2 regions of the Streptomyces sp. Tu 3180 genome follow, and region 1 is predicted to be linked to the other one. Evidence: riboswitches for the same ligand, from Rfam matches in the RefSeq annotation. Region 1 holds a riboswitch; the other holds the start of a gene.
The links. A riboswitch is a leader RNA that binds a small molecule or an ion and turns the genes downstream of it on or off. The one in region 1 is predicted to bind S-adenosylmethionine.
Positions count from the first base shown of each region.

Region 2: another riboswitch for S-adenosylmethionine. It lies ahead of GL259_RS12025 (aminotransferase class V-fold PLP-dependent enzyme); the one in region 1 lies ahead of thrC (threonine synthase).

Region 1 is NZ_WOXS01000002.1:3,857,134-3,866,426, reverse strand. It holds gene GL259_RS18195 (extracellular solute-binding protein) at 1-223, shown strand, start outside; gene GL259_RS18190 (DUF3263 domain-containing protein) at 278-511, shown strand; gene otsB (trehalose-phosphatase) at 686-1,615, opposite strand; gene GL259_RS18180 (trehalose-6-phosphate synthase) at 1,699-3,120, opposite strand; gene GL259_RS18175 (glucosyl-3-phosphoglycerate synthase) at 3,186-4,157, opposite strand; SAM riboswitch class I at 4,293-4,448, shown strand; gene thrC (threonine synthase) at 4,467-5,759, shown strand; gene GL259_RS18165 (MoaD/ThiS family protein) at 5,756-6,031, shown strand; gene GL259_RS18160 (cold-shock protein) at 6,462-6,665, shown strand; gene groL (chaperonin GroEL) at 7,172-8,794, shown strand; gene GL259_RS18150 (hypothetical protein) at 8,913-9,269, opposite strand.
Region 2 is NZ_WOXS01000002.1:2,458,350-2,467,642, forward strand. It holds gene GL259_RS12005 (ATP-binding protein) at 1-647, shown strand, start outside; gene GL259_RS12010 (response regulator transcription factor) at 644-1,306, shown strand; gene GL259_RS12015 (SLC13 family permease) at 1,372-2,799, shown strand; gene GL259_RS12020 (glycerate kinase) at 2,860-4,077, shown strand; gene GL259_RS12025 (aminotransferase class V-fold PLP-dependent enzyme) at 4,008-5,438, opposite strand; SAM riboswitch class IV at 5,598-5,714, opposite strand; gene trpD (anthranilate phosphoribosyltransferase) at 5,790-6,854, opposite strand; gene GL259_RS12035 (cytochrome bc complex cytochrome b subunit) at 6,979-8,616, opposite strand; gene GL259_RS12040 (Rieske 2Fe-2S domain-containing protein) at 8,613-9,293, opposite strand, start outside.

The DNA.
Region 1 (9,293 bases):
CGCGTCCCGCACGATGAGCGCGTCCGCGCAGGACAAGCACCTCAAGCCCTTCCTCGACCAGCTGCCCACCTCGGAGCTCTACCCGGTCGGCGCCAACTCCTGGGCCACGGTCAGCGCGGAGATCAAGAAGAGGATCGGCAAGGCGGTCGCCCCGGGCGGCAGCCCGGCGAGCGTCCTGGGCGGGATCCAGGCGACGGCCACCCGGGCGGAGAACGCGGAGTAGGCGCCGCCCGGCCCCCGCGGGCCCCTGTCAGTGGCAGGGGCTACCGTGCGCACCATGGACGAGGAGCGGCTGGACCGACGCGGACAGGACATCCTCGCGCTGGAACGCCGTGGCTTCTCCGGCCCCGGCGCGAAGGAGCGGGCGATACGCGAGGAGCTGGGCCTGGCCCCGGTGCGCTACTACCAGCTCCTCAACGCCCTGCTCGACGACCCGCGCGCCCTGGCCCACGACCCGTTGACGGTGAACCGCCTGCGGCGGGTGAGGGAGGCCCGCCGCGCACAGCGCTGACGACGGCGCCCGGGCGGCCGCACGCGCGGCGGGGCGGGCGGCCGCACCGTGCGCCGCCGCGGTCCGGGCGGGTCCGTTCCCCGGGGCGCACCGCCCGCGGGGGCGCGGTCGCTCCCGCCGGCCGGGCGGCCGGGCGGCCGGGCGGCCGGGCGGCCGGGCGGCCGGCGGGCGTCGTCAGTCGATCCGGGCCGCCAGGGCCCGCAGCAGGTCCACCACGCCCGCCGGGCCGTCGACCACTACGTCCGCGCGCTCCCTCAGCTCGGTGACCTCGTCGCTGCCGCTGCACACCAGCAGGCCGGGCGTGCCGTCGGAGCGGAGCTTGTCGACGGCGGCGAAGGCGGGGAGGTCGCCCAGGTCGTCACCGGCGTACAGGACCGACTCGGCGCCGATCTCACGGGCGTACTCCGCCAGGGCGACGCCCTTGTCCATGCCGGGCGGGCGCAGCTCCAGGACCATGCGGCCGGGCTCGACGACCAGGCCGTGCCGGGTGGCGAGGCCGGTCAGCGGCTCGCGCAGCGCCTCGAAGGCGGCCCGGGGGTCGGCGGCCCGGCGGGTGTGGACGGCCACCGCCCGGCCCTTCTCCTCGATCCAGGTGCCCCGCCACGCGCCGACCCGGTCGAGCAGCCCCGGCAGTTCCGCCCGGGCGGCGGCGACCCCGGGGTGCGGGGCGGGCGCGGTGACCGTGCCGGTCACCGCGTCCCAGCGCTCGGCCCCGTAGTGGCCGAGAACGACCAGGTGCTCCAGGCCGGGCACGCCCGCGAAACCGCCGTGCCGCACGGCCACTCCGGCGGGCCGCCCGGTGACGACCGCGACGGCCGCCACCTTCGGGGCGAGCGCGGCGAGCCCGGGCACCGCGCCGGGGTGCGCGCGGGCCTGCTCCGGGTCGGGCACGATCGGTGCGAGCGTCCCGTCGAAGTCGAAGGCGACCAGCGCCCGTTCCGGACGCGCCAGGAGCGCCTCCAGTCCTTCCCGCCCGGCCCGCGTGGCGGGCGCGGGCAGGCGGCCGGCGGCACCGGGGTCCGTCGCGTCCGGGTCCGTCGTACCCGGGTTCACCGCGTCCGGGTCCGTCGTGTTCGGGTCCGTGGAATCCGTAGGGTTGCCCATGTCGCCAACCTATCCACGCTCCGGCGCTCGCACGCCTGCGCGACCGGTCGTACCGGCCGGCCGGACCGGCCGGCCTCACCCGGTCAGCCGGGCGTCCCCTCCCGCAGCGCGTCCAGCTGGTCCAGGAACCACCGCGCCGGCGGCAGCGCGGTCGCCGCCGCGGCCAGCCGCTTGGAGCGCGCCGCCCGCTCCTCCGGCGCCGTCGACAGCGCCTCGTGCAGCGCCCTCGCCGTGTCGACGACGTCGTACGGGTTGACGGTGATCGCGTCCTCGCCCAGCTCCTCGTGGGCGCCCGCCTCCCGCGACAGCACCAGCGCGCAGCCCGCGTCGGAGACGACCGGCACCTCCTTGGCGACCAGGTTCATGCCGTCGCGGATCGGGTTGACCAGGGCCACGTCGGCCAGTCGGTACGCCGCCAGCGACCGGGCGAAGTCGTCCTTGACGTGCAGCACGACCGGGGTCCAGCCCGGCGTCCCGTACCGCTCGTTGATCTCCTCCGCCACCCGCCGGACCTCGGCTGTGTACGCGCGGTACACCGCGAGGTCCTGGCGCGAGGGGTAGGCGAAGGCGACGTGCACGACGCGCTCGCGCCACTCGGGGTGGTCCTCCAGCAGCTGCCGGTAGGCCAGCAGGCCGCGCACGATGTTCTTCGACAGCTCGGTCCGGTCGACCCGGACGATCGTCCTGCGCGCGCCGCCGTCGGGAGCCGTGCCGATCTCCTCCCGCAGCGCGACGATCCGCTCCTCGACGTCCGCCTCGTGGGACCGGGCGCGCAGGAAGTCCGCGTCGGCCCCCAGCCCGTGCACGCCGATCCGCGTGTCCCCGGTGCCGTCCGCGAACCGCTCGCAGCACGCGGTGAACGCGTCCGCCCAGCGGTGGGTGAGGAAGCCCAGCCGGTCGGCGCCCAGCATCCCGCGCAGCACCTGGCCGGCGATGTCGTCGGGCAGCATCCGGAAGTACTCCGGCGGCGCCCACGGCGTGTGCGAGAAGTGGCCGATCCGCAGGTCGGGGCGGAGCGCGCGGAGCATCCCGGGGACCAGCGTCAGGTGGTAGTCCTGCACCAGCACCGCCGCCCCGGGCGCCGCCTCCTCGGCCAGCGCCTCGGCGAAGGCGCGGTTGTACGTCTCGTAGGACGCCCACTGCCGCCGGAACTCCGCGTCGAAGACCGGCTCCAGCGGGGTCTGGTACAGCATGTGGTGCACGAACCACAGCACCGAGTTGGCGATCCCGTTGTACGCGTCGGCGTGCACGTCCGCCGGGATGTCCAGCATCCGCACGCCGTCCTCGCCGACCCCGCGCCGCACGGCCTCGCGGTCGCCGTCGGACAGCGCCGAGCACACCCACAGCGCCCCCGCCTCCGGACCGATCGCCGACAGTCCGGACACCAGTCCGCCGCCGCCCCGTCTGGCCCGCAGCGAACCGTCCTCCCCCACCGTGTACGAGACGGGTCCGCGATTCGACGCGACCAGCACCTGAGCACCCTGAGCAGCCTGCGTGGAAGCCATAGACCTCAACCTAGCCCGCCCCCGAACGCTCAAACGTACGGATCGGCCGTCCACCGCGGGCCCGGTCAGGCCACCTCCCGTGCCTGGTACTCCGCGATCTCCGCCATCGGCGGCCGCTCCTCCGTGTCGACGGAGTACGTACGGGGCTCGAAGGTGTCGCCCGTCCGCTCGAACTGGGTGAGGGCCGGGCGGATCAGGTGGCCGCGGGCCAGCCGGAGCTGGGCGGTGCGGTAGATCGCGGCGGCCATGCGGCCGAGGGCCTGGCCGTCCTGGTGGCGGTGGATGCGGACGCCGACGTCGACCTGGGCCAGGGCGTCCAGGCCGACCAGGTGCAGGGCGTCGACCAGCATGCCGAGCTCCACGCCGTAGCCGACGGGGAAGGGGAGCCGTTCCAGCAGGGAGCGGCGGGCCGCGTACTCGCCGCCGAGCGGCTGGACGAAGCCGGCCAGCCGCGGCCAGTGCATGTTGAGCAGCGGGCGGGCCATCAGCTCCGTGACCCGGCCGCCCTGGCCGGCGGCGACCGTGCCGGGGGCGTCCTTGCCGGGCACCGTGAGCGGCCGGTCGTACATGGCCTTGACCAGGTGGACGTCCGGGTCGGTGAGCAGCGGGCCGACGATGCCGGAGACGAAGTCGGAGGAGAACTCCCTGAGGTCGGCGTCGACGAAGCAGACGATGTCGCCGCGGGTGACGAGCAGGGAGCGCCACAGCACCTCGCCCTTGCCGGGCACGGCCGGGATGCGGGGCAGGATCGCGTCCCGGTGCACCACCGTCGCCCCGGCCGCGGCGGCCGCCGCGGCCGTGCGGTCGGTCGAGCCGGAGTCGACGACCACGACCTCGTCGACCAGCGGCACCCGGAGCACCAGGTCGCGCCGGACCGCCGAGACGATGGCGCCGACCGTCTCCTCCTCGTTGAGCGCGGGCAGCACCACGCTGACCGTCCGCCCGGTGGCGCGCTTGGCCGCCATGATCTGGTGCAGCGGACGGTCGGTCACCGACCAGGAGCGTTCGCTCAGCCAGCGCTCGACTTCTTCCAGCACGGTCTGCGGCTCCTCACTTCTGTGATCCATCTCGCGGTTCGGACGACTATCTCCATTGTCCTGGCCTTCGGTTACAGTCTTGAACAGCGCGGATGACCATCGCATGCCGGGGTCGCCGCGCGGACAACTGAACACCGCTCATCCAGAGGGGCAGAGGGACACGGCCCGATGAAGCCCCGGCAACCCTCCAGCCGGTTCTCGTAGATCACCGTTGATCGCACCGCGAGGCTCCCGGCTAGGGAAGGTGCCAAATCCGTCTCACGGCGAGATGCGTCGTGAGGAAGATGAGGAGAAAGGGCCTCGCCTCACATGGCTGTGCAGACCGTTGCAAGCACCACCGATTCCGCCGCTCCCTCCGTCGACCTGGGCCCCGCCGCCGCGCTCTCCTGTCGCGAGTGCGGTCACCGCGTGCCGCTCGGCCCGGTCTTCGCCTGCGAGGAGTGTTTCGGCCCGCTGGAGATCGCCTACGACTTCTCGGACTACGACACCGAGGAGCTCCGCAAGCGGATCGAGGCGGGCCCCGCGAACATCTGGCGCTACGCGCCGCTGCTGCCCGTCCCGGCGGACGTGGCGACCCGGCCGAACCTCAACCCCGGCTGGACCAAGCTCGTCAAGGCCGACAACCTCGCCCGCGAACTCGGCGTCACCGGCGGCCTGTACGTCAAGGACGACTCCGGCAACCCGACGCACTCCTTCAAGGACCGCGTGGTCGCCCAGGCCCTGGAGGCCGCCCGCACCTTCGGCTTCACCACCCTGTCCTGCTCCTCCACCGGCAACCTGGCCGGCGCCGTCGGCGCCGCCGCCGCGCGCGCCGGACTGCGCTCCTGCGTGTTCATCCCGCACGACCTGGAGCAGGGCAAGGTCGTCATGGCCGCGGTCTACGGCGGCGAGCTCGTCGGCATCGAGGGCAACTACGACGACGTGAACCGCTTCTGCTCCGAGCTGATCGGCGACCCGGCCGGCGAGGGCTGGGGCTTCGTCAACGTCAACCTGCGGCCGTACTACGCGGAGGGCTCGAAGACCCTCGCGTACGAGATCTGCGAGCAGCTCGGCTGGCGGCTGCCGGACCAGATCGTCGTCCCGATCGCGTCCGGCTCGCAGCTCACGAAGATCGACAAGGGGCTGCAGGAGCTGATCAAGCTCGGTCTGGTCGAGGAGAAGCCGTACAAGATCTTCGGTGCGCAGGCCGAGGGCTGCTCGCCGGTGTCGGCCGCGTACAAGGCGGGGCACGACGTCGTCCGGCCGCAGAAGCCGAACACCATCGCCAAGTCGCTCGCCATCGGCAACCCCGCCGACGGCCCGTACGTCCTGGACATCGCGCGCCGTACGGGCGGTGCGGTGGAGGACGTGACGGACGAGCAGGTCGTGGACGCCATCAGGCTGCTCGCCCGCACCGAGGGCATCTTCGCCGAGACGGCGGGCGGTGTGACGGTCGGCGTGACGAAGAAGCTCATCGACGACGGCGTGCTCGACCCGGCCGGGACCACCGTCGTGCTCAACACCGGTGACGGCCTGAAGACCCTCGACGCGGTGGCCGGCACCGGCCTCACCGCGACCATCCGCCCCAACCTGGAGTCGTTCCGAGAGGCAGGCCTCGCATGAGCGTGACCGTCCGCATCCCCACCATCCTGCGCACCTACACCGGCGGCAAGGCCGAGGTGGACGCCGAGGGCGCCACCCTCGCCGAGGTCATCGAGGACCTGGAGAAGAACCACACCGGGATCGCCGCCCGGGTCCTGGACGACCAGGGCAGGCTGCGCCGCTTCGTCAACGTCTACGTCAACGACGACGACGTGCGCTTCGAGCAGGGTCTCCAGACGGCCACCCCGGACGGCGCGGGCGTCTCCATCATCCCGGCGGTCGCCGGCGGCTGATCATTACCGTCGGTAATTCCGGTTACCCGGCGTTCGTCGCACTGCCCCCTCCGTGAGAGAAGCGGAGGGGGCAATTCCATGGGGTTGAGCGCGGTAGAGTTGGGGAACACGCCCCCGATCCGCTGATCGGGAACCTTGAATTCCTGCCGCGCACCCGACTGGATGTAGCCAAAGTGTGGGTCTCCGTCGCGGCATTTGCGCCCTTTGTGTAGCCCGACTTGCCCTGCATTCGGGTGAATTCTCGCCACATTCCGGGCCCGTGGCGTCCAGATTTCTCGTCCGATTGACCTGTTGCAGACGGCAGTTGGGCAGATACATTCAGCCGCGGTCGACGCGTTCCGGCGCACGCCCCCAACCGTTGGGGGGTGAGGTCTGACCCGGATCCGCGAAGTGTGGATCTGTGCAAGGGCCAGTAATAGGGGAGTTAGGCATGGCTCAGGGCACCGTCAAGTGGTTCAACGCGGAGAAGGGGTACGGCTTCATCGCGGTCGACGGTGGTGCGGATGTTTTCGTCCACTACAGCGCGATCCAGATGGACGGCTACCGCACCCTGGAAGAGGGCCAGCGGGTCGAGTTCGAGATCTCGCAGGGCCAGAAGGGCCCGCAGGCCGACATGGTTCGCGTCACCGCCTGAACGCGCTACCAGCCGCAAGGATCTTCTGCCGACGAAGGGCCCGCGCCTCCCGGGGTGCGGGCCCTTCGCCATGCCCGGGAGCGGGCGGCGCGTGCGGGGGTGTTCGCGCGCGGCTGAGCGCGCCCCTCGAGCCCCGTAGGCACTTGCGCCCGCCCGTCACCCGACCACCACCCCCCATCGAGCCCGCTTCGCGGGCGCACCTTGCGCCCGCCCGTCACCCGACCACCACCCCCCATCGAGCCCGCTTCGCGGGCGCACCTTGCGCCCGCCCGTCACCCGACCACCACCCCCCATCGAGCCCGCTTCGCGGGCGCACCTTGCACTCGGGTGGGTCGAGTGCTAATCATTGGCGTTAGCACTCTGAAGGTGAGAGTGACAACGAAGGACCGGGTCGGTGAGGCCCGTGGGCCGGGTGGGGCAAGGAACCACAAGGCCGACGAGCCGTCCGTCGCGGGCGCGGGCGCGGTCCGAAGGAATCACCCCCAGTCCTGGAGGGACCACTTCACATGGCCAAGATCATCGCGTTCGACGAGGAGGCGCGGCGCGGCCTCGAGCGCGGCATGAACCAGCTCGCGGACGCCGTGAAGGTGACGCTCGGCCCCAAGGGCCGCAACGTCGTCCTCGAGAAGAAGTGGGGCGCGCCCACGATCACCAACGACGGTGTCTCCATCGCCAAGGAGATCGAGCTCGAGGACCCGTACGAGAAGATCGGCGCCGAGCTGGTCAAGGAAGTCGCCAAGAAGACGGACGACGTCGCCGGTGACGGTACGACCACCGCGACCGTTCTCGCCCAGGCCCTGGTCAAGGAGGGCCTGCGCAACGTCGCCGCCGGTGCCAACCCGATGGCCCTGAAGCGCGGTATCGAGAAGGCCGTCGAGGCCGTCTCCGGTGCCCTGCTCGAGCAGGCGAAGGACGTCGAGACCAAGGAGCAGATCGCCTCCACGGCCTCCATCTCCGCCGCCGACGTCCAGATCGGCGAGCTCATCGCCGAGGCCATGGACAAGGTCGGCAAGGAAGGCGTCATCACCGTCGAGGAGTCCCAGACCTTCGGTCTGGAGCTGGAGCTCACCGAGGGTATGCGCTTCGACAAGGGCTACATCTCGGCGTACTTCGCCACCGACATGGAGCGTATGGAGGCCGTCCTCGACGACCCGTACATCCTGATCGCGAACTCCAAGATCTCCAACGTCAAGGACCTGCTCCCGCTCCTGGAGAAGGTCATGCAGTCGGGCAAGCCGCTGCTGATCATCGCCGAGGACGTCGAGGGCGAGGCCCTGTCGACCCTGGTCGTCAACAAGATCCGCGGCACCTTCAAGTCCGTCGCCGTCAAGGCCCCGGGCTTCGGCGACCGCCGCAAGGCCATGCTCGGCGACATCGCCATCCTCACGGGCGGCGAGGTCATCTCCGAGGAGGTCGGCCTCAAGCTGGAGAACGCCACGCTCGACCTCCTGGGCAAGGCCCGCAAGGTCGTCATCACCAAGGACGAGACCACCATCGTCGACGGTGCCGGCTCGGCCGACCAGGTCGCGGGCCGCGTGAACCAGATCCGCGCCGAGATCGAGAACAGCGACTCCGACTACGACCGCGAGAAGCTGCAGGAGCGCCTGGCGAAGCTCGCCGGCGGTGTCGCGGTCATCAAGGCCGGCGCCGCCACCGAGGTGGAGCTCAAGGAGCGCAAGCACCGCATCGAGGACGCCGTCCGCAACGCCAAGGCGGCCGTCGAGGAGGGCATCGTCGCCGGTGGTGGCGTGGCCCTGCTGCAGGCCTCCCAGGTCTTCGAGAAGCTGGAGCTCGAGGGCGACGAGGCGACCGGTGCCGCCGCTGTGAAGCTGGCCCTGGAGGCCCCGCTGAAGCAGATCGCCGTGAACGCCGGCCTCGAGGGCGGCGTCGTGGTGGAGAAGGTGCGCAACCTGACCCCGGGCCACGGCCTGAACGCCGCGACCGGCGAGTACGTCGACCTGGTCAAGGAAGGCATCATCGACCCGGCCAAGGTGACGCGCTCCGCGCTGCAGAACGCCGCGTCGATCGCCGCGCTGTTCCTCACCACCGAGGCCGTCATCGCCGACAAGCCGGAGAAGGCCGCGGCCCCGGCCGGCGGCGGCATGCCGGGCGGTGACATGGACTTCTGAGCCTGACCGTTCAGGTTCGGACCCGGTCCGTCAGTACCGAGGGCGGCACCCCCTGTTCCGGCAGGGGGTGCCGCCCTCGGGCGTGTGCGGGGGAGAGGGACGTGTGCGGGGGAAGGGGTCAGGCGGCGAACCAGGGGACGCGGCAGGTGTGCGGCGCCGTGCCCTGCGGGCACAGGCCCCGCAGCACCGCCTTGCGCACCGCCCGCCAGGTCCGCAGGGAGCACACCAGGCGGACGCGCAGTTCGACCGGTTCGCGCGTGCCGCCGCTCTGGCCCGGATGCTCCCAGGCCCACTGCTCCGCCAGGAAGTCGTAGAGCTCGGCGGTCGTCGTCCCGCCGTCGGGGGACGTGCGGGCGACGGTCCGCCCGGCGATCCGGGCGCCGCGGGACGCCACGGCCCCGTCGACGATCGTGTCGACCCACGCCAGTGCCTCCTCGTCCGCGTACAGGCCGAAGCGCAGGGTTCGTGTCCTCATCGGGGGACCGTACTCCCGGCGCGG
Region 2 (9,293 bases), 1.4 Mb from region 1:
AGTTCGTCGACGACGCCGGTCACGAGCTGCGCACCCCGATCACCATCGTGCGCGGCCATCTGGAGCTGATGGGCGACGACCCGGCCGAACGCGAGGAGACCGTCCGCCTGGTCACCGACGAACTGGACCGGATGAGCCGCATCGTGGAGGACCTGCTGCTGCTCGCCAAGGCCGAACGCCCCGACTTCGTCACCCCGGAGCCGGTGCAGCTCGCCGAACTCACCGCCGACGTCTACGTCAAGGCCCGCACCCTGGGCGAACGCGACTGGCGGCTCACCGGGACGGCGGACCGGGAGGCGCAGCTGGACCCGCAGCGCATCACCCAGGCCATGGTGCAGCTGGCGCAGAACGCGGTGCAGCACACCACCACCGGCCAGACCATCCGCATCGGCTCCCGCGCCGAGGGCTCCCGCATCGAGCTGTACGTCGCCGACTCCGGCCCCGGTGTCCGGCCGCAGGACCGGGAGCTGGTCTTCGAACGCTTCCGGCGCGGCACCTCCCGGCGCGGCGCGCGCGGTTCGGGCGCCGGGCTCGGCCTGTCGATCGTCAAGGCGATCGCGGAGGGCCACGGCGGCCGGGTCCGCCTGCACGACACCGAGGGCGGCGGCGCCACCTTCGTACTCACCTTTGAGGAGGCACCCAGGTGAACCGGATCCTGATCGTCGAGGACGAGGAGCGCATCGCCTCCTTCGTGGAGAAGGGCCTGCGCGCCAACGGCTTCACCACCACCGTCGTCCCCGACGGCGAGAGCGGCTACGCGTACGCGCTGACCGGGGGGTTCGACCTGGTCGTCCTGGACATCGGGCTGCCCGGCCGGGACGGCTTCACGGTCCTGCGCGAGCTGCGCGAGTCCCGGGTGACGACGCCGGTGATCGTGCTGACCGCCCGGGACTCGGTGCGCGACACGGTGGCCGGCCTGGAGGGCGGCGCCGACGACTGGATGACCAAGCCGTTCCGCTTCGAGGAACTGCTCGCCCGGGTACGGCTGCGGCTGCGCACGGCGGCCCGCGCGCCGGAGGTGACGGTACTGAGGTCCGGCGACCTCTCCCTGGACCTGCGCACCCGCAGGGCGCGGGCCGCGGAGCGCACCGTCGACCTGACGGCCCGTGAGTTCGTGCTGCTGGAACTGTTCCTGAGGCACCCCGGGCAGGTGCTCTCCCGCGAGCAGATCCTGTCCCACGTGTGGGGCTACGACTTCGACCCGGGCTCCAACATCGTGGACGTCTACGTACGGGCGCTGCGCAAGAAGCTCGGCGCGGAGAGGGTGGAGACGGTCCGCGGGATGGGCTACCGGCTCCCCGCGTGAGGTCCCCCGCCGCCGGGTGAAGTTCCCTTCATCTTCGGCTCATCGACGGCTCACGGCCCGGGTGAATGCTCGATGACGTGAGCCTGAATCCCCGACTGACCGCCGCCCTGTGCGTGGCCCTGTCACTGTGCGCGCTGCTCGCGGTGCCCGGCAACTTCCCCGGCCTGAGCGGGGACGCGCGCCTCACCCTCGCCGTGTTCGCGCTGGCGACCTGCGCCTGGATCGGCACGCCGGTCGACGACACCTACATCGCGCTGGGCGCCGGACTCGCGCTGACGGTGACCGGGGTGATCAGCAGCGACACCCTCTTCGGCACCCTGGGCGACTCCACGGTGTGGCTGCTGATCTGCGCGTTCGTCCTCGCGGCCGCGGTGACCCGGACCGGGCTCGCCGGGCGGGCGGCCGCCTTCCTGGTCGGCGGGGCGCGCACGGTGCGGCAGTTGACGCACCTGACGACCGCCGCACTGGTCGTCACCGCGTTCGCGGTGCCCGCCACCTCGGGCCGTGCGGCGCTCGCGCTGCCGGTGTTCCTGGCCCTCGCCAAGGCGCTCGCGGACCGGAAACGGCTGGTCGTGATGCTGGCGCTGCTGTTCCCGACCGTGATCCTGCTGTCCGCGGTGGCGACCCTGATCGGTGCGGGCGCGCACCTGATCACCGTGTCGGTGCTGTGGGAGGCCACCGGGGACCGGGTCGGCTTCACGCAGTGGCTGCTGCTGGGGCTGCCGCTGGCGGTGGCCTCCTCCCACCTCGCCGCCGAGGCCGTCCTGTTGACCACCACCCGGCGCGCCGACCGCGGGGGTCCGGTGCACATCACCGCCGAGGAGATCCAGCGGCACAGCGACCGCCCGGTCACCGGCCCCTGGACGCAGGCCGAGAAGCGCTGCGCCCTGCTGCTCGCCACGGTCGTCGCCCTGTGGTGCAGCGAGCCGCTGCACCGGGTGCCGCCGGCCGTGGTGGCGCTGATCGGCGCGGTCGTCGCCGCCTCGCCGGCGCTGGGCACCGTACGGCTGAAGGACGCGCTGAGGACGGTGCCCTGGTCGCTGCTGCTGTTCATGGCGGCGACCATGGCGATGGGCGTGGCGCTCGCCGAGTCGGGTGCGGCGAAGTGGCTGGTCGGGGGGGTGCCGTCGGGCATCACCCCGGTGATGTTCCTGGGGGTCGTCGTCGCGGTCGGCACGGCCGCCCACCTCGTCCTGCAGTCCCGTTCCGCCCGTTCCTCGGTGCTGGTCCCGCTGGTGGTCGCGGCGGCCGCGGGCGCCGGGGTGAACCCGGTCGCGGCGGCGCTGGCCTCCACCGCCGCCGCGGGCTTCTGCCACACGCTGCCGGCCTCCGCGAAACCGGTCACGCTCTTCGCGGAGATCCCCGGCACCCCCACCTACACCCCGCGCGACCTGCTGCGGCTGTCCGCCGTGCTGGCCCCGCTGACCGCCGCCCTGGTCCTGCTGTTCGCCGTCGCGGTGTGGCCGCTGCTCGGCGTCCCCGTGACCCGCTAGCCCTCCCCGAACCACCGAGGCCCGGCCCGCCGGGCCTCCCGTCCCACCAGGAGTGATCGCATGCTCACCCGTGTCGTCGTAGCCCCCAGCGGCTTCAAGGAGTCGCTGTCCGCCGAGGCCGCCGCCGACGCCATCGCGGCGGGCGTCCGCCGGGTCCTGCCGGACGCGGAGATCGACCGGATCCCGCTGGTGGACGGCGGCGAGGGCACGGCCCCGGCGCTGGCCGCCGCGACCGGCGGGCGGCTGGTCGCCCTGGCCGCCACGGGCCCGGTCGGCGAACCGGTCGGCACGCACTTCGCGCTCCTCGGCTCCCGGGAGACCGCGGTGGTGGAGATGGCGGCGGTCGCGGGCCTCTCCCTGGTCCCGCGCACCCGGCGCGACCCCGGCGCCACGACCACGTACGGCGTCGGCGAGCTGATCCGCGCGGCGCTCGACCAGGGCGTGCGGCGCGTCCTGGTCGGCTGCGGCGACTCGGGCACCTCCGACGGCGGCGCGGGCGCGCTCCAGGCCCTCGGCGCCCGGCTGCTGGATGCGGACGGTTTCGAACTGCCGCGGGGCGGACGTGAGTTGACGCGCCTGGCGCGCATCGACCCGGCCGGCCTCGATCCCCGGCTGGACGACGTGGAGCTCCTCGTCGCCTGCAACCCCTTCAACGTGCTGTGCGGCGAGCGGGGCGTGGCCCGGGTGTTCGGCCCGCAGAAGGGGGCGACCCCGGCCCAGGTCGAGGAGTTGTCGGCGGGACTGGAGAACTGGGCGCGCGTCCTCACCCGCGATCTCGCCGTCACCGGCACCGATCTGCGCCACGGCCCCGGCACGGGCGCCTCCGGCGGGCTCGGCGCCGGTCTCGCCGCCCTCGGCGCGCGTCTCCTCCCCCGCTTCGACGTCCTGCTGGACCACCTCGACCTGGACGCCCGGCTGGCCCGCGCCGACCTGGTCGTCACCGCCGAGGGCGCCCTGGACCACCAGACGCCGCGCGGCAAGGTCCCGGCGGAGGTGGCCCGCCGCGCCAAGCGGTACGGGCGCCCGGTGCTCGCGCTGGCGGGGACGCTCGGCGAGGGGGCGCACGACGTGCCGGGCGTGGACGCCTGCCACGGCATCCTGCCCGCCCCGATGGCCCTCGCCGAGGCCCTGGTCCGCGGCGCCGAACTCCTCACCGACGCCACGGAACGGGCCCTGCGGATGATCGTCCTGGGCGCCCGGCTACCGGTTCACGCGGAGCCGGCCGCCGCGGTGCGCGCCGAGGTGTCGGGCACGCACCGCCCGTCCACCGTGCGGTAGTTCCACTTCGCCCCGTCCCGCACGAGCTCCCCGACCGCCCGCACGAACCGCTCCACGTGCTCGTCCGGCGTGCCCGCGCCGAAGCTGACGCGGATGGCGTTGAGGGACCTCTCCCCCGGTGCCGCCTCGGGGGCGCCGCACTCGCCCTGGGCCTCCGGGTCACCGCCGAGCAGCCTGCGCACCAGCGGGTGGGCGCAGAACAGCCCGTCGCGTACGCCGATGCCGTACTCGGCGGACAGCGCCGCGGCGAAGTGGGAGCTGTTCCAGCCCTCGACGACGAAGGAGAGCACGCCGACGCGCGGGGCGTCGTCCCCGAACAGGGACAGGAACCGCACCTCGGGGACGTCCGCGAGCCCCTCGCGCACCGTGCGGATCAGGTGCTCCTCACGCGCGGCCAGCGCGTCGAAGCCGGCCTCGGTGAGCGCCTTGCAGGCGGAGGCGATGGAGTGGGCGCCGATGACGTTGGGCGAGCCGGCCTCGTGACGGGCCGCGCCGTCGTGCCACTCCACGTCCACTCCCCCGTCCGCGCGCCGGGTGACCCTGCGGCTGGCGCCGCCGCCCGCGAGGTACGGCTCGGCCTCCCGCAGCCAGTCGGCGCGGCCGGCCAGGACGCCGGAGCCGAAGGGGGCGTACAGCTTGTGCCCGGAGAAGGCGACCCAGTCGACGTCCAGTTCGGTCACCGAGACGGCGTGGTGCGGGGCCAGCTGGGCGGCGTCCAGGACGATCCGGGCGCCGTGCGCGTGCGCGACGGCGGCCAGTTCCCGTACGGGCCACAGCTCACCGGTGACGTTGGAGGCGCCGGTGACGCACACCAGGGCCGGGCCATCGGGGCCTCCCCTGCTCGAGCGGAGCCGAGAGCCTGGGGAAGGGTCGCGGTCGGCGAGGGCGCGCTCCAGGGTCTCCACGGCCCGGCGCGGGCTGTCCGGGGCGTCGAGGTACGTGACGCGGGCGTCGCGCCAGGGCAGCAGGGAGGCGTGGTGCTCGGTCTCGAAGACGAAGACCTCGCAGCCGGCGGGCAGCGCGGCGGCGAGCAGGTTCAGGGAGTCGGTGGTGGAGCGGGTGAACACCACCTGGTCCCCGGCACGGCAGTCGAGGAACCCGGCGACGGTGCGGCGGGCGTTCTCGAACAGGTCGGTGGAGAGCTGGGAGAGGTAACCGGCGCCCCGGTGGACGCTGCCGTAGTACGGCGCGTAGGCGGCCACGTCGTCCCACACGCGCTGGAGGGCGGGGGCGCTGGCGGCGTAGTCGAGGGCGGCGTAGGTGACCTCGCCACCGGTGACGAGGGGGACGGTGACGTCCCGGCCCAGGACGGGCAGCGGGGCACGGACGGACCGGTCGGCGGCGACGGCGGAGACGGACATGGCGAACTCCCGTGGGGCAGGCGGAATCCCCGCGCGAGCGGACGGCGCTCGAGCGCGAAGGAGAAAGGAAGGGGTGGGCGGAGGCGGGGCTCGGCAGCCCTAACGCATTCGCTTGCTCACGGAAGGCTCCTCGACGACCAGGACCCCTGGTGTGCGAGGGGTCCGCGCTTGCCGTGAGCCTTGCTGCTCACGGCCTGGTCCTCACCCGGGGCACCCCGCCACGGACGGAGGGTTGCCGGACAGCCGGCCGGGGCCTGATGGCTGTCGCTCGTGACCTGGACAGGAAACTACGTGAGGTGACCGGCGTCCCGCAACCCGTGTCCGGATCGCGGGACGTCTCCCCGGCGGGGGCTACGCGTTGCTGACGGCCACCCAGCGCTCCAGGACCCGCTTGGCGGCCCCCGAGTCGATCGCCTCGGCCGCCTTCGCCATCCCGGTGCGGATCCGCTCGGTCAGGGGGCCGGAGCCCGGCTCCAGGGCGACCAGCGCCGCCGCCGAGTTCAGCAGCACCGCGTCCCGTACGGGGCCCGGTTCGCCGTCCAGCAGCCGGCGGGCGACCTCCGCGTTGTAGGAGGCGTCGGCGCCGCGCAGGGCCTCCACGGGCACCAGCTCGATGCCGACGTCGCGCGGGTCGAAGGTCTCCTCGTCCACCTTGCCGTCGCGCACCACCCACACCCTGGAGGTGGCGGTGGTGGTCAGCTCGTCCAGGCCGTCGTCGCCGCGGAACACCAGCGTGGAGTTGCCGCGTTCGGCGAAGACCCCGGCCATGATGGGCGCCATCCGGGGGTCGGCGACCCCCACCGCCTGCGCCTTGACCCGCGCCGGGTTGGCCAGCGGGCCGAGGAAGTTGAACACCGTGCGGATGCCCAGCTGTCCGCGGGCGGCGGCCACGTGGCGCAGCGCCGGGTGGAACTTCACCGCGAAGCAGAAGGTGATCCCGGCCTCCTCGGCGACCTCGGCCACCCGCAGCGGGGTCAGCTCCAGGTTGACGCCCAGCTTCTCCAGGACGTCGGAGGCACCGGACGCGGAGGAGGCGGCCCGGTTGCCGTGCTTGACGACCTTCGCGCCGGTGCCGGCGACGACGATCGAGGACATCGTGGAGATGTTCACCGTCTTGGCGCCGTCGCCGCCGGTGCCGACGATGTCGACCGTCGCCCCGGGCACCTCGATCACCCTGGCGTGGTCGTACATCGCCCGCACGCAGCCGGTGATCTCCTCGACCGTCTCGCCCTTGGCCCGCAGGGACACCGCGAAGCCGGCGATCTGCGCGTCGGTCGCCTCGCCGCGCATGATGAGGTCCATCGCCCAGGCGGTGTCGTCGGCGGACAGGTCCCGGCCGTCCAGCAGTCCGTTCAGCAGGGCGGGCCAGGAGCGGCCCGCCGCGGTGTCGCCTCCAGCGGGGGTCACAGCGCTCATCAGCCGCTCCTGATCGTCGGGGGAAGGGTCTTCCAGGACCACCCTATCCACCCCCGGGCACGGCGAAGGGCCCCGTCCGAACACCGGACGGGGCCCTTCGACCGTGGCGTGGCGAGCGCTGCGATCAGTGGTGGCCGTGGCCGCTCGTGATCTCCTTGTACTCCTCGACGGTGGGCTTCGGAATCTGGGACTCCTCGCCGTAGTACGCCTCGCTCAGCTTGGCGCGCAGCTTCTCGGAGCCCTTCACCTTGCGCCTGACGCCGTTCTCGTCGACCTCGGGGCCGATCTCGGCGGGCTTGTACTGCTCGTGCGCCGTGAGGGTGTACATCTGCTCCTGGCTGAGCGGCTCGTGCACCTCGATGAACTCACCGTGCGGCAGGCGCTTGATGATGCCCGACTCGCGGCCGTGCAGCACCTTGTCCTTGTCCCGGCGCTGCAGGCCGAGGCAGATCCGCTTGGTGACGATGAACGCGATGACCGGGCCCACGAAGAAGCCGATGCGGACGAACCAGGTGACCGCGTTGATCGAGAGGTTGAAGTGCGTGGCGACGATGTCGTTGCCACCACCGATCAGCATGATCATGTACGCCGTGACCCAGGCGACACCGAAGGCCGTACGGGTCGGGGCGTTGCGCGGCCGGTCCAGGATGTGGTGCTCGCGCTTGTCCCCGGTGATCCAGGACTCGATGAACGGGTAAAGCGCGATGATCGCGAGGAAGAGGCCGAACAGCACCAGCGGGACGAAGACGCCCAGGACCAGGGTGTGGCCCCAGAAGTTGATCTCCCAGCCGGGCATGGCGCGGACCAGGCCCTCGGCGAAGCCCATGTACCAGTCGGGCTGGGCGCCCGTGGAGACCATGTCCGGACGGTACGGACCCAGGTTCCAGATCGGGTTGATGGACGCGATGCCGGCGATCAGGGCGGTGAAGCCGAAGACCAGGAAGAAGAAGCCTCCCGCCTTGGCCATGTAGACCGGCAGCAGCGGCATGCCCACGACGTTCTTGTTGGTCCGTCCGGCACCCGCGAACTGCGTGTGCTTGTGGTAGAAGACCAGGATCAGGTGGGCGACCACGAGACCGAGCATGATGCCCGGCAGCAGCAGGATGTGGATCGAGTAGAACCGGGCGACGAAGTCGGTGCCGGGGAACTCCCCGCCGAACAGGAACATCGAGATGTACGTGCCGACGATCGGCACGGACAGGATCGCGCCCTGGGTGAAGCGGACACCGGTTCCGGAGAGCAGGTCGTCCGGCAGCGAGTAACCGGTGAAACCGGTGAACATGCCGAGGACGAACAGCAGGAAGCCGAACAGCCAGTTGATCTCACGCGGCTTGCGGAACGCGCCGGTGAAGAAGACGCGCATCATGTGCACGAACATGCCGGCCAGGAAGATGACCGCCGCCCAGTGGTGGATCTGCCGGATGAGCAGACCGCCGCGCACGTCGAAGCTGATCTCCAGGGTGGAGGCGTACGCCTCCGACATCAGCTGTCCCTGCATCGGGATGTAGCTGCCGTGGTACTCCACCTCGTTCATCGACGGGTGGAAGAACAGCGTCAGATACACACCCGTGAGGATGATGATCAGGAAGCTGTAGAGGCAGATCTCGCCCAGCATGAAGGACCAGTGGTCCGGGAAGATCTTGCGCATGTTGGCCTTGGCCAGGGAGTAGATCCCGAGCCGGCCGTCGGCCCAGTCGGCGACGCGTTCGCCGGCCGGGGCCCTCCCGCGAGAGCGGGAATCGGTGGTGGTGTTGGTACTCATCCGCGCTCCCAGAATGCAGGACCGACGGGCTCGTCGAAGTCGGCGAGCGCTTCGAGGTAGCCCTCGTCGTTCACGCCGATGCGCAGCTGCGGCAGCGGGTGACCGGCGGGACCGAAGATGACCTTGGCACCGTCGGAGAGGTCGAAGGTGGACTGGTGGCAGGGGCACAGGACGTGGTGCGTCTGCTGCTCGTACAGGGAGATCGGGCAACCGACGTGGGTGCAGATCTTCGAGTACGCGAGGATGCCCTCGTGCGACCACTCGAGCGTGCGCTTGTCCTTGATGTCGTCCGGCTTGATGCGGACGATCATCAGGGCGGCCTTGGCGATCTCGTTGTTGAAGTCGTGGTCGTGCTCGTCCAGGCCCTCGGGCTTGGCGAACGTGAGCGAGCCGGTGACGATGTCGGAGGGACGCATCGGCTCGTCGGTGTTCTGGTTGATGAGCAGCTTGCCCTTCGACCAGGCGGTGTGGCGCAGCTTGTCCTCGGGCAGCGGGCCGAGGTCGCGCAGCAGCACGACGCCGGACAGCGGCACCAGGGTGAGGGCACCGAACATGGTGTTGCGGATCAGCTTGCGGCGACCGAGCTGCGACTCCTTGGCACCCTGCCGGAAGTCGTCCATGACCTTGGTCCGGACCTCCGGCGGCGCCTCGATCGGGTGCCGCTCGTCGGTCAGCTC